2 regions of the Xanthobacter nonsaccharivorans genome follow, and region 1 is predicted to be linked to the other one. Evidence: riboswitches for the same ligand, from Rfam matches in the RefSeq annotation. Region 1 holds a riboswitch; the other holds the start of a gene.
What was found. Region 1 has a riboswitch for S-adenosylmethionine ahead of V5F59_RS05335 (O-succinylhomoserine sulfhydrylase). Riboswitches for the same ligand answer to the same signal wherever they lie in the genome.
Positions count from the first base shown of each region.

Region 2: linked by a shared signal. The riboswitch ahead of V5F59_RS10780 (threonine aldolase family protein) and the one ahead of V5F59_RS05335 (O-succinylhomoserine sulfhydrylase) in region 1 are both predicted to bind S-adenosylmethionine.

Region 1 is NZ_CM195526.1:1,158,403-1,165,524, reverse strand. Features, by position in the region: gene zapE (cell division protein ZapE) at 1-590, opposite strand, end outside; gene V5F59_RS05345 (FUSC family protein) at 865-3,099, shown strand; gene V5F59_RS05340 (2'-deoxycytidine 5'-triphosphate deaminase) at 3,146-4,273, opposite strand; SAM riboswitch at 4,349-4,429, shown strand; gene V5F59_RS05335 (O-succinylhomoserine sulfhydrylase) at 4,506-5,741, shown strand; gene apaG (Co2+/Mg2+ efflux facilitator ApaG/CorD) at 5,853-6,245, shown strand; gene V5F59_RS05325 (TrkH family potassium uptake protein) at 6,269-7,122, shown strand, end outside.
Region 2 is NZ_CM195526.1:2,352,690-2,359,811, forward strand. Features, by position in the region: gene V5F59_RS10775 (thiamine pyrophosphate-binding protein) at 1-838, opposite strand, end outside; gene V5F59_RS10780 (threonine aldolase family protein) at 1,030-2,109, opposite strand; SAM-I-IV-variant riboswitch at 2,159-2,266, opposite strand; gene V5F59_RS10785 (Orn/Lys/Arg family decarboxylase) at 2,587-4,944, shown strand; gene V5F59_RS10790 (GNAT family N-acetyltransferase) at 4,968-5,540, shown strand; gene V5F59_RS10795 (hypothetical protein) at 5,786-5,926, shown strand; gene V5F59_RS10800 (YjbE family putative metal transport protein) at 6,090-7,091, opposite strand.

The DNA.
Region 1 (7,122 bases):
AACGGCAGGAAGAGCGCGCGGTTGAGGCCGCCGGCATAGAGGTCCTGCGGCGCCACGTTGGAGGTCGCCACCACCACCACGCCGTCGGCGAACAGCTTCTCGAACAGCCGGCCGAGGATCATCGCATCGGCGATGTCGGTCACGTGGAATTCGTCGAAACACAGGAGCTTCGCTTCGTCGGCGAGCGCCGCCGCCACCGGGGCGATCGGATCGGCGGCCTTTCGGCTTCCCTCCTTCTGGGCCTGCCGCTCGCGGAAGATGCGTTCGTGGACATCGCCCATGAATTCGTGGAAGTGGGCGCGCCGCTTCCCCTTGGGCGGCAGCGCGTCATAGAAGAGGTCCATGAGCATGGTCTTGCCCCGGCCCACCCTGCCGTAGACATACATGCCCCTGGGCGCCACCGGCGCGCGGCGCTGGAACAGCCAGCCCAGCGCCGAGGATTTCTGCGCCAGCGCCCGTTGCCGCAGCTCCATCTCCAGGCGGGCGAACTCCTCCACCACGGCCGCCTGCGCCGGGTCTTCCGAAATCTCGCCTGCCGCGAGCTTGGCCGCATAAAGTTCCGTGACCCGCGCCGTCGTCTCACCCACCATCAAACGGTCCCCGCTCGATCCGGCGTGGCGCCGGCCTTGATGCTGCACCGCTTAGATCAGATCCGCGCAAAGTTGAAGCGTTGCCACGCCCGCTGGGGGGCGGGGGATGGCCCGCGCGATCGGCGGGCATCGCCTTCCCCTCGCCCAAATCGGAGCGCGGATGGGCGCGCCGCGGATCCGAAGGGCAGCCGTCGCGGCGCCATTGCGTGCTGGACAAGAGCGCGGAACCATAAGATCAGGCTTGCAGCGAGGCCAAGGAAGGTTGACCCCGTCGATGGAGCCCCCCTCCCCCATCCCTGTACGCCGTCCTGTGCCCCTTGCCGGGCGGATCAAGGCCTGGCTCGCCGACCACGACCCCGGGGGCGTCGACACCACGCGGGCGCTGCACCTCGGCGTGTCGTTCGTCATCGTCATCCTTGCGGGCTATGCCACCTCCTCCGGCTTCCGGCTGGGCATGGATGTCACCTTCCCCATGATGGCGGGCTGCGCCGCGCTGGTGATGATCAGCTTCAACCCCGCCGCGAGCGTGAAGGTCGAGGCACGCACCATGGCGCGCCTGTTCGGCCTTTCGGTTGTCTTCCTCGCCCTGCTCACCGCAGTGGGCCCCGGCGAGGGGGCGGCCAACAACATGGTGCAGAAGCTGCTCCTCATCCCCCTGTCCTTCACCGCCCTGGTGCTGCGCCGCTACGGCATGGACGGGCAGCGGGCGGGCCTCGCCCTCATCGTGGTGGCGACGGTGGGCACCATCATCCGCCCGACGCGGATCGAGGCCGCCCTGCTGCTGCTCGCCTTCTGCCAGGGCGCCATGGTGGCGGCGGCGGTGCGGCTGTCGCCCTGGCGGCCCTCCGCCGTCCATGCCTTCGTGGAAACCACCCTCGACCTGCAAACTGCGGTGGCGGGCTTCCTGCGCGAGCTGTCGGAGGCGGTGCGGCAGGGCCAGGCCTTCCCTGAGGAGACCGCCGACCAGCTGGAGGCCCTGCGCGGGCGCATCTGGAGCGCCCTCGCCAATGCCACCGCCGAGGACCCCGGCGCCCATGCGGATTTCGAGCTGCTGCGGGTGCGCTTCTATCGCCTGCGCGTGGCGGTGCAGCTGCTGGCGGGCTGCGTGCCCCAGGGCGCGCCCAACACACCGGACTGGCGCCACCCCTTCGCCGCCGCAGCCGACCACATTGCCCGCCGGCTGGAATCGGTGGACGTCTCCGACGTGCATGCGGAAGAACGGTTCGAGCGCGCGGTGGCGCGGCTGCGGGAGGTGGCCTTCGCGCCGGAGCTTCCCGCCTCGGCGCGTTTCGCCCTGCTGCGGGCGCTGACCGCCTTCGACCGGCTGTCCCTGCTCGTCACCGGCATCGCCGCCGCCGAGCTCGCGCCCTTCCCGCCCCCGCATGCGGACAGCGAGGAGGCCCCCCCGCCGCCGCCGCGCACCATCCCCTTCCGGGTGCCGGGGCCGGACGGCAAGCCCATGCTCTCCGCTCCGCTCAAGGTGGCGCTGCAGGGCGCCGTCGCCACGGCCGCCACCACCGCCCTGGACCTGGTGGTGCAGCTCGACCATGCCTACTGGGCGACGATGACGGTCATGTTCGTCATCGGCAACAGCGTGGGCGAAACCTACATGCGGGTGCGCTACCGCACGGTGGGCACGCTCATCGGCGTGGGGGTGGGCATCGGCATGTTCCTGGCGCTGGGCGAGCACATCTGGCTGCTCGCCGCCTTCTGCATGGGCGCGCAGATGGTCGCCCTGGTGACGCAGAAGGACCGCTACGACGTGGCCTCCGCAGCCGTGGGCCTCTCGGTGGTGCTGGGACTGCACATCATCTCCGGCCTCGGCCCGGAGGGCATGGTGGCGCGCATCTACGAGACCGCCATCGGCGCCGGCATCGCCCTGGTGGTGTCCTACGTGGTGCTGCCGGTCTATCTCACCGAGCAGGTGCGGCCGGAGGTGCGGCGCCTGCTGACGCGCTGCCGAACCGCCTTTTCCTCCTGGTGGCCCCATTCCGGGGAGCGCTCCTCCGTCGCGCCACTGGTGCAGGACGTGCGGCTGCTGGGGGCGCGCCTGCCGCAGCTCGGCGCCGAATCCGTCTTCGGCCATTCGGCGGGGGACGTGGCCAACATCGTCTCCACCCTCGACGTGCTCATCACCTATCTCGCCCTCATGGAAGACGTCTCCCACCGCCTCGCCGCCGCGGGGGGGAAGGAGGAGGTGATGGCGGTGGTGGAGGCGGCGCGCTCGCGCACCCTCACCGGTTTCGAGGTTGTGCTGGGTGAAGCGGGCGCGGGCAGCGCGGATGCCGCCACGCCGGCGGTGGATGCCGCCGTCTCCACCGTCCTCGGTCTCGCGGACGACACGGCGGTGAAGGAGGTGTTGCCGCTGGTGGCCGACTATCTCGCCTATTCGGACGCGGTGCTGCGGCCGCTGCGCGAGCTGCGGCAGGCGCTCAAGGACAATACGCCGTGGCGCAAGGAGGATGTCATCGCCGCCGGCGCCGTCGCGCCGTCCGGCCGCAAGGGCTGAGACGCATCACCCGCCCGGCGCCGGCCGGAGACGGGGCCGCAGGACCTCAGATGGCCAGCGGCCTGAAATGCTTGGAGAGCTTCAGCCCCTGCCCTTGGTAATGGGAGCGCATGTCGGCGCCGTAGAGGGTAGTGGGGCGCCCGGCCATCCGCTCATAGACGAGCCGGCCCACCATCTGCCCGTGCTCCAGGATGAAGGGCACCTCCCGCGAGCGCACCTCCAGCACGGCGCGGGCACCGCGTCCGCCGGCGGCGGCATCGCCGAAGCCGGGATCGAAGAAGCCGGCGTAATGCACCCGGAACTCGCCCACCAGCGGATCGAACGGCACCATCTCCGCCGCATAGTCCGGCGGAACGTGCACCGCCTCCCGCGAGGCGAGGATGTAGAAGGCATCCGGATCGAGCACGAGCCGCGCGGCGCGGCCCTCCCGGACGCGGATGGGCTCCCAGAAGTCCTCCACGTCGAGGGCGCCCACCTCGTCCACGTCGACGACACCCGTATGCTTCTTGGCGCGGAAGCCGAGGAGGCCGCCCAGCGCATCCCCCGCCAGATCGACGCCCAGGGCGATGCCCCCTGCCGCCACGTCCGGGCTCGACGCATCCACCAGGCATTCGGCGGACTGGAGGGTGAGCAGTTCCAGGTCCGACAGGCGGGCGACGCCGCGGCGGAACCGCGCCTGCGACAGACGCGAGCCGGTGCGCACCAGGATCGGAAAGGTGCGCGGCGAGATTTCCAGATAGAGAGGGCCGTTGTAGCCGGCGGGAATGGTGTCGAACGCCCGCGCCCCATCGGTGATGACGCGCACGAACACGTCGAGCCGGCCGGTGGAGCTCTTGGGGTTGGCCGCGGCGGCGAGGTCCGCCGGCAGCTTCATGCGCTCGAACAGCTCCACCAGATAGACGCAGCCAGTCTCCAGAACCGCGCCCTTGGTGAGATCGAAATCGTGCAGCGCCAGGTCTTCGAGCCGGTCCTTGACCGACACGCCCGCGCCCGGCAGGAAGCTCGCGCGAATGCGCCACGCGGTCTTGCCCAGCCTCAGGTCCAGGCTCGCGGGCTGGATCTGGTCGTCGTCCAGCGCCTTGCGGCAGGAAATGGCTCCCGACGCCTTCAGCGCCGCGATGGCCTCGGCGGGCAGGATCCCGGGCTTCAGATGCTCGCTCGCACGCACCGACATATCCGCTTTCCCGTCCTTTTTGTTCGCTTTACCGGACGAAACCCTTGACGCCAAGGGGAGGCCGGGAGTTAACTGCCTTGTGCCTGTGGTGAATTTGAGCCGGCCGGCTTGCAGCCACGTTAAAGAACCATGCTAAAAGGCCGGGGACGATGAGACGGGGAGCCCGCACGCGCCGGACGGCGGCTGTAGGCATCCACACGCCTGATCCCCTCGGCCTCCTCCGGAGACCGTCATGTCCGCGGCATCCAAGCCTGCCTCCAGCCCTTCTCCCTCCCGCTTCGTCCCGAAGGACCCCCTTACACTCCACCCGGAGACGCGCCTAGTCCATGGCGGGACCACGCGCTCGCCGTTCGGGGAGACGTCCGAGGCGCTCTATCTCACCCAGGGCTTCGTCTACGACAATGCCGAATCGTGCGAGGCACGCTTCAAGGGCGAGGATCCGGGCTTCGTCTATTCCCGCTATTCCAACCCCACCACCGCCATGTTCGAGGAGCGCATGGCGCTGCTCGAAGGGGCGGAGGCTGCCCGCGCCACCGCCTCCGGCATGGCGGCGGTGAATGCCGCTCTGCTCTGCCAGCTCTCGGCCGGCGACCATGTGGTCGCGGCGCGGGCCCTGTTCGGCTCCTGCCGCTGGATCCTGGAGGACTTCCTGCCCCGCTTCGGCGTCGAGACGACGCTGGTGGACGGCAAGGACCTTTCCGCCTGGCAGGCCGCGGCGCGGCCGAACACCAAGATCTTCTTCCTGGAGAGCCCCACCAACCCGACGCTTGAGCTGATCGACATCGCCGCGGTGGCGCAGATCGCCCATGCGGCGGGGGCGCGCCTCGTGGTGGACAACGTGTTCGCCACCCCCCTCCTCCAGCACCCCTTCGAGCTGGGCGCGGACGTGGTGGTCTATTCCACCACCAAGCACGTGGACGGTCAGGGCCGCTGCCTCGGCGGCGCCATCCTCTCCTCCCAGCAGTTCGTCACCGACCACCTGCAGACCTTCCTGCGGCAGACCGGCCCCTCCATCTCCCCCTTCAACGCCTGGATCATGCTGAAGGGGCTGGAGACGCTGGCCCTGCGCGTGGAGCGCATGCAGGCGAGCGCCGCCAGGGTGGCGGACGCCCTCGCCGCCTTCGGCAAGGTGGAGAAGGTGATCTACCCCGGCCGCGACGACCATCCCCAGGCCGAGCTCGCCCGCCGGCAGATGAAGGGCGGCGGCACGCTGGTGACCTTCGTGGTGGAGGGCGGCAAGGAGGGGGCCTTCCGCTTCGCCAACGCGCTGGGGCTCATCCGCATCTCCAACAATCTCGGCGACGCCAAGAGCCTGCTGACCCATCCGGCCACCACGACGCACCAGCGCTTCACCCCCGAGGCGCGGGCGGAGATGGGCATTTCCGACGGGCTGCTTCGCCTTTCGGTCGGCCTCGAACACCCCGACGACCTGATCGCGGACCTTGCGGCCGGTGCGGAAGCCTTGTGAGGCAAGGCTTCCGCACGCGCGACGGCAGGGCCTGTTGCGCGCGGGCGGCAACGCGGGTTCACTAGTGCCGTGGGAGCATTTTCTCCCGCGGTGAGGGGAGCTCGAGCGGGTATGTACCGCGCCATCACACGGAATATTCAGGTGACCGCGACGCCGCGTTACGTGGCCGAGCGGTCGGAGCCCGACCAGGGCCGTTATTTTTGGGCATATACCATCGAAGTGGCCAATTTGGGCCAGGAGACCGTGCAGCTGAAGGGCCGCCACTGGATCATCACCGACGCCAACGGCCGCACCGAGGAGGTGTACGGCGCCGGCGTGGTGGGGGAGGAGCCCCTCCTACCCCCGGGCGGCAGGTTCGAATATACGAGCGGCGTCCCGCTCAACACCGCCACGGGAATCATGTGCGGCCACTATGAGATGAAGACCGAACAGGGCGAGACCTTCTCCATCGAGATCCCGGCCTTCTCGCTCGACGTGCCGGATGCGCGGCGCGTGCTGAACTGACCCCCCGCATGAGAGGAGGAGCCATGCACGCGCGCATTCCCAAGGTGGAGGCAGAGGCCGTTTCGGTGCTCAGCCTGCGCCCGGTGGCGACGACGCTCGGCATCCTCCTCTCCATTCTCGGCGCCGCCATGCTGGCGCCGGCGGCGGTGGATTTCGCCGCCCGCTCCGGCGGCCAGGGCGCCTTCGTCGGCGGAGCGGCCATCACCATCTTCGTGGGCGTGCTCCTGTGGATGTCCGGCCGCGGCGCCACCATGGGCAAGCTGGACCTGCGGCAGGCCTTCCTGCTCACCACCTCCGCCTGGGTGGTGCTCTCCATCTTCGCCGCTCTGCCGCTGATGTGGGGGCACGCGCGCCTGTCCTTCACCGGCGCCATGTTCGAGAGCATGTCCGGCCTCACCACCACCGGGGCGAGCGTCATGTCGGGGCTGGACGCCATGTCCCCCGGCATCCTCCTGTGGCGGGCGCTGCTGCATTGGTTCGGCGGCATCGGCATCATCGCCATCGCCATCGCGGTCATGCCGGTGCTCTCGGTGGGCGGCATGCAGCTGTTCCGCACCGAATCCTCCGACAAGTCGGAGAAGTTCCTGCCGCGGGCGGGGGCAATCGCGAAAAGGCTGCTCATCGCCTATGTGGGGCTCACCTTGGCGTGCGCCCTCGCCTTCATCGCTGCCGGGCTCGGCCCGTTCGACGCGGTGACCATCGCCATGTCGACCCTGTCCAGCGGCGGCTTTGCCAATTCGGACCAGTCGATCACCGTCTTCTCCAAGCCGGCGGTGGACTATGTCGCCACCGTCTTCATGCTGGTCGCCGCCCTGCCATTTCCCCTCTATGTGCGGGCCATGGGCGGGGATGCGCGGCGGCTGTTCACCAATCCGGA
Region 2 (7,122 bases), 1.2 Mb from region 1:
TGAGGAGGTCGAGGTCGCTGGCAAGCAGCGCGTCGGTCGCCTGCGGGCTGCCGGCATAGCCGAACACGCCGAGGGAGAGGGGATGATCCTCCGGGAACAGGCCCTTGGAATGCTCGGTGGTGGCGACCGGGATGTGGAACCGCTCCGCCGCCTCCACCAGGGCCGCCGCCGCGTCGTCGGCGATGATGCCGCCGCCCGCCAGGATCGCGACGCGCGGCGCCGGCCCGGCGCTCCCCAGCAGCCTCCACAGCCCGGCCGCCGCCTCGATGTCCAGCGGTTGGGAGCGGAGGATGCCGGCGGAAAGGGCGGCAGGCTCCGCGTCCACGGTGCCCACCTGCACGTCGTGGGGAATGGAGAGGTGCACCGGCGCGCGGGCGCCGTCGAGCATGCGCTTCACCGCGCCGCTCAGGGCGCGCGGCAGGGCGCGTACATCCGGAACGCTGTAGGATTCGGCGGTCACCGGTGCCAGCACGAGGCTGTCGTTGAAGGTGCCGGCGGTGGCATCCTGGAACAGGCCGAGGCCCTGCGCATAGTTCGCCACCTCGCCGCTCAGCAGCAGGACGGGGGAGAGGTCCGACTGCGCGGCGGAAAGCGCCGTGACCGTGTTGGTGGCGCCCGGCCCGCCGATGCACATGCAGGCGCCGAACGTGCCGCTGGCGCGGGCGTAGCCGTCCGCCATATAGGCCGCGCCCCCCTCGTGCGCGGCGACCACCGGCACGAGGCCGGGGGTTCGGTCGAGCGCCGGCAGGAAGGGATCGACGAGCCCGCCCGGCACCATGAACAGGTGGCCGATGCCGTCGGCGACAAGCGCGCGCAGGATGTAGTCGGTGCCAATCATGTCTGTCGCATTCCGTGTCTGGACGGTGGCGGAGAGCGAGTCCCCAAGGGGAAGCTAAGCCTGCCGGGCAGCGGGCTTCAACCGGCGATGATGGCTCGCCAACAGGTTCGCGCGTGTGACGCCGGAGCGCGGTCCGATCATCGGGACCGCAGCGCGGCTCCCCGGGATGGGTGAAACGCCCTCCAGCCTGTTCAGGGCTGGCTCGATGCCGCGGCCGCCGCGGCGATGTCGTCCGCCAACGCATCCACGTTGCGCAGGTCCGCGTCCCAGCCGAACATGAAGCGCGCCGCGTCGCCGATGAAGGTGTAGAAGCGCCAGCCCCTGGCGCGCAGGGCGTCGGTCACGGCCGCCGGCAGGCGCAGGAACACGGCATTGGCGCAGACCGGGAACACCAGCTCCACGCGCGGCAGCGATGCCGCCCGTCCGGCGAAATGGCGGGCGCAGGCGTTGGCGTGGGCGGCATTGCGCAGCCACGCACCGCTCTCCAGCATCCGCACCCAGGGCGCGGACAGGAAGCGCATCTTGGAGGCGAGCTGCCCCGCCTGCTTGCAGCGGTAGTCGAAATCCTCCGCCTGGGCGCGGTTGAAGAACAGGATGGCCTCGCCCACGGCCATGCCGTTCTTGGTGCCGCCGAAGCACAGCACATCCACGCCCGCCCGCCAGGTGAGGTCCGCCGGGCTGGCGCCGAGGGCCGCGCAGGCGTTGGCGAAGCGGGCGCCATCCATGTGCAGGCTGAGGCCGAGGTCCCTGCACACGGCGGAAATCGCCAGGATCTCGTCGCGGCTGTAGAGCTGGCCGGTCTCGGTGGGCTGGGTGATGGTGACCACCCGCGGCTTGGGGAAATGGATGTCCCGCCGGTTGGCGGTGAGGGCGTGAATCGCCTCGGGCGTCAGCTTGCCGTCCTCGGTGGCGGCGGTGAGCAGCTTCGAGCCGTTGGAGAAGAACTCCGGCGCGCCGCATTCATCGGTCTCCACATGGGCGAGGGCCGAGCAGATCACGCTGTGATAGGACTGGCAGAGCGAGGCGAGGGCGAGCGAATTGGCCGCCGTGCCGTTGAAGGCGAAGAACACCTCGCAATCCGTCTCGAATAGGGCGCGGAAGGCGTCGGCGGCACGCTCGGTCCAGATGTCGTCGCCATAGGCGGGGGCGGAGCCGGGATTGGCCTCCGCCATGGCCTGCCACGCCTCGGGGCATACGCCGGCGTAATTGTCGCTCGCGAACTGCTGGGCGGGGGCAGGCATGGCGGGGGCGGGGGGCAGAGTGGAGCTCATGGGCGCAGGTTCCGGTTCAGGGCGCATCGGGCGCGGAATCTGACGCATGGCTTTGCCCGATGTTTGCCGGTTCGGCCACATCCCCCTCGCCGGGGCCGCCACCTTGCCCGGGAGAGCAGGTTGGCGTTGGGCGTCAGCCCAACTCTTGATGCTGCCCATCCTTAGGCCCGAGGTGGAAAAGGCGCAACCCGGCGGGCCGGCTTCGGGGGCGCGGTCCGGACATCGCGGATCATCCCCGCGCAAGCGCCGCCCCACGCCGCGCGGCGGATGGCCGGCCTGATGATGCCTTCACGCTGGATGCTCGCCCTGAAGCTGCGCCCCCGTCTCCTTGCCGCCGCCGTCGCCGGGGCTCGGCCCGCCTGCGGTGCCATGGGCGAGAGTGTCGTCGCCCTGTCATAGAACCCGTGGACACCTCCGCGCAGACCAGAGGCGATCCGCCCGCATCCAGGGGGAATCGCGCTCTAACGCGGGTGGCCCATGGACTATTTCCGACGCTTCACCTTCCTCTTCGCGACGCCGGCCTTCGACGCGGACGACCTGGAGGGGGCGCGCCTCAACCAGATCGTCACGGAGATCGAGCGCTCCGGCTTCGAGGTGGTGCGCGCCCGCAATCTGGAAGACGCGGAAATCTCGGTCCAGACCGACGCCGCCATCGGCTGCATGATGGTGGACTGGGGCAAGAAGGGGCTCGAGGGCAAGACCGCCTCCCTCATCAACCTGATGCGCCGGCGCGGCCTCGACTTCCCCATCATCCTCCTCATCCGCAGGAAGCGCCTCGAGGACGTGCCGGTGGAGGTGCTGGACTTCATCGACGGCTACGTCTTCCTTTCCGAGGAGACGCCCACCTTCATCGCCCGCAACCTCATCAGCCGCCTCAAGCAATATGCCGAGACGCTGAAGACACCCTTCTTCGGCGCGCTGGTGGACTATGCCGAGGAAGGCAACCAGCTGTGGACCTGCCCGGGGCACAACGGCGGCGTCTTCTACTCCCGCAGCCCCATCGGCCGGGTGTTCATGGAGCATCTGGGCGAGGCGGTGTTCCGCGACGACCTGGACAATTCCGTGCTCGACCTCGGCGACCTCCTGACCCACGAGGGCCCGGCGCTGGCGGCGCAGAAGGAGGCGGCGAAGATCTTCGGCGCCGAGAAGACCTATTTCGTGCTCAACGGCACCTCCACCTCCAACAAGGTGGCGCTCTCCGCCCTCGTCACCGACGGCGACCTCGTGCTGTTCGACCGCAACAACCACAAGGCCGCCCATCACGGCGCGCTGATGATCTCCGGCGGCATCCCGCTCTATCTGCCCACCGTGCGCAATGCCTATGGCCTCATCGGCCCCATGGACTACGCCGCGTTCGATGAGCAGGCGCTGCGCGAGCGCATCCGCACCCATCCGCTCGTGAAGGACCCGGAGGCGTGGAAGAAGCCGCGCCCGTTCCGCGTGGCGGTGGTGGAGCAGTGCACCTATGACGGCACCATCCACAGCGCCGACATGATCCTGAGTGCCATCGGGCACCTTGCCGATTACATCCTGTTCGACGAGGCCTGGGCCGGCTTCATGAAGTTCCACCCGCTTTATGCCGGGCGCTTCGCCATGGGGCTGAAGGACCTCGGCCCCGATGCCCCCGGCATCATCGCCACCCAGTCCACCCATAAGCAGCTGGCGAGCTTCTCCCAGGCCTCGCAGATCCACATGAAGGACCGGCACATCACCGGCCAGAAGCGGCGCGTGGAGCACCGGCGCTTCAACGAGAGCTTCATGCAGCACGCCTCCACCTCGCCCTTCTATCCCCTGTTCGCCTCCCTCGACGTGGGCGCGCAGATGATGAAGGGCCGCTCGGGCGAGGTGCTGTGGGACGACACCATCCGTCTTGGCATCGAGCTGAGGAAGAAGATCCGCGCGGTGCGGCGCGAGTTCGAGGAGAAGGAGCTCAGGCCCGAGCGGCGCTGGTTCTTCGAGCCGTTCGTGCCCGACCGGGTGGCGATCCCCGATGTGTCGAGCCCCGGCGCGGTGCACGAGGTGCCGTGGGAAAGCGTCTCCACCGACCAGCTCGCCACCAATCCCGCCTTCTGGCATCTCACGCCGGGGGCGGCATGGCACGGCTTTGACCGCATGGAGCCGGGCTTCGCCATGACCGACCCCAACAAGCTGACGCTCCTCACCCCCGGCTTCGACCGGGCGAGCGGCGGCTATGGGGAGCACGGCATTCCGGCCCCCGTGGTGGCGCAATATCTGCGCGAGAACCGCATCGTGGCGGAGAAGAACGACCTCAACTCCCTGCTCTTCCTGCTCACCCCGGGGGTCGAGGCGTCGAAGGCCGGCACGCTCATCTCGGGCCTCGTCGCCTTCAAGAAGCTGCACGACGACAATGCGCTGCTGGAGGAGGCCATTCCGGAATTCTATCGCCGGCGGCCGGCGCGCTATGCCGGGGTGCGGCTGCGCGATCTGTGCGGCGACATGCACCGCTTCTTCCGCGCCGCGAATGTCAGCGCGCTGCAGGCCATGCAGTTCTCCGCGGAGCACCTGCCGGACATCGCGCTGTCGCCCCACGACGCGGCGCGCTGCCTGGTGCGCAACGACGTGGACTATCTGCCCATCGACGCCATCGCCGGCCGCATCGCCACCACCCCCTTCGTGGTCTATCCGCCGGGCATCGCCACCATCGTCCCGGGCGAGCGCCTGACCGAGCGGGCCAAGCCCATGATCGACTATCTCAAGATGTTCGAGGCGTGCTTCAACACCTTCCCCGGCTTTGACGTGGAAATCCAGGGCGTCTATCGCGAGACGGACGAGGCGGGCCGCGTGCGGCTCCACACCTACGTGGTCGCGGAATAGGACGGGGACGTTCGGATCAGGTCATGGAACAGGAGAGCATGCAGGACAGCAGGGTCGTCATCCGCCCCTCGCGGGACACGGATGTGGACGCCATGCTGGCGATCTATCGCCGGCACATCCGCCGCGGGGTGGAGGAGGGGGTGGACGACGATGGCACTCCCGAGCCGGACGACCTGCGCGAGCGCCGCAAGAACCTGAAGAGCCGTCGCCTCCCCCACATCGTCGCAACCCTGGACGATGAGGTGGTGGGCTATGCCTATGTGGTGCTGTTCCGCAAGCGCCCCGCCTACCGCTACAGCGTGAAGCACTCCATCTACGTGCATCACGCTTATGTGGGGCGGGGGGTGGGCAGCCGGCTCATGCGCGGGCTCATCGACGCCTGCGCCGCGGCCGGGTTCCGGCAGATGATCGGCTACATCGATGCCGACAACGCCGCCTCCCTCGCCCTGCACGAGCGCTTCGGCTTCGTGCGGGTGGGGCTTCTGCCCGGTGTCGCCTACCGCTACGGGCGCTGGTCCGACAGCGTGATGGTCCAGCGCTCCCTCGGCCCCGGCGCCACCACGCCGCCGCCCCCGCCGCCCCTGTCCACCCGCTGAGGGCGCGGGGAAGGGGGCGTGAAGGCCCGGTCAATCGCGGCGGGGCTCGACCGCTCCTCATGGAACGCCCGCGCGGCCGCCATCGCCCGGCGCGTCCGGGCGATCCACTCAGCGGCCGGGCCGGTGGCTGGGCTTGGAGCGCACCGGCACGGCGGAGTGGATGCCCCGGACCAGGCGGAGCATGACGGCAGGATTGGATCCGAGCGCCGCAATCTCCGCGCAGATCGCCCAAATCATGCTCCTTCGTGCGCGACAGGCACATCCTCGGCATGGAGGTCACGGCCCCGGAGAACAGGCCGGCCCTCGCCGCGGCGGTCGAGCTGCTGCGCGGGGCGGAGGGCATCGGCCTGTTCGGCATCGGTGCCCCGGCCATCCTGGCCGACTAGGCGGCCCGCCTCTTCATGGGCAACGGACGCCATTCCCAGACCCCCAACCGCACGGGCATAGCCTTGGGCGAGCAGCTTCTCGCCTTGCGTCGCGTCTGCTCGCTTCCACCTCGCTCATCGCCATCACGGTTGGCGCCGATTGAAGCGGGGGAGGGGGCTGAGGTCACCCGACATGGCTGGTGAGGACCACCACGCTGAACATGACCACCGCCACGACCACGCACAGGCCGATCAATCCCGCCATGACCAGCCGGTCACCATCCGTCGCGTTTGCGTCGGCCGACGGTCGTGCGCGGGGGGCGCCGGCCTGCAGGACAGGTCCCGCGGGAATCGAGGTCGCGGCCGCCTCGATCTTCCGAGGGGGGGACGCGACGGGCGCGGTGACCGGGGGGCTCTCGAGAGGCTGCGCCCCGCGTTTCAGCGGAACCGGAGCCGCCCCCCCGCCGGCAAGGGCATGTCTTGCCTCCGCCGTGATCCGAGCTTCGACCACGACGAAGAACGCGGCTGCAAGCGGCAACAGCACGGTGAGGGCTTCGGCATTCGTGTTGATCCACCCGGACCACAGGGGATCGGACGCGATCAGGCTTCCTGAGATCCAGCCTAGAAAGGCGGCACCCATCAGGATGAGCGCGGGAAATTGCTTCATCGCCTGGGCCATCACGAAGCTTCCGAAGAAGATCAGCGGCACCGAGAACAGCACCCCGCCCACGAGATAAGTCAGGTGACCCTCCGAGACCGCCGCGAGGGCCACCACGTTGTCGAGGCTCATGATCGCATCGGCGATCAGGATGAGCAGGGCGGCGCCGAGGAAGCCGGTGCCGTCGGCAATGGCCGGGTCGAGCTCGATCCGCCGGTCTTCTCCCTCGCCCTCCCGTCGTCGCCGATACTCCCCGGCAAGGAGGTTGATCGCGATGATCAGCAGCAGCACCCCGCCGGCGATCTTCAACATGGGGATGACCAGCAGCGTCCCCGCAAGGGCCGCGATGATCAGCCGGAAGAAGATCGCCCCCGCGGCGCCGAGCGCAACCGCCCGCGGCACCTGGGATGCCGGCAGGCTGCGGCAGGCGAGGGCGATGAGCAAAGCGTTATCGCCGCTGAGCAGGATGTCGATGAAGAAGATCTTCAGACTAGTGCCGAACCATGAGAGGTCAGCGCCGAGATCCATTGAGATGCGTCCTCTAAGATCGGATTGCGGT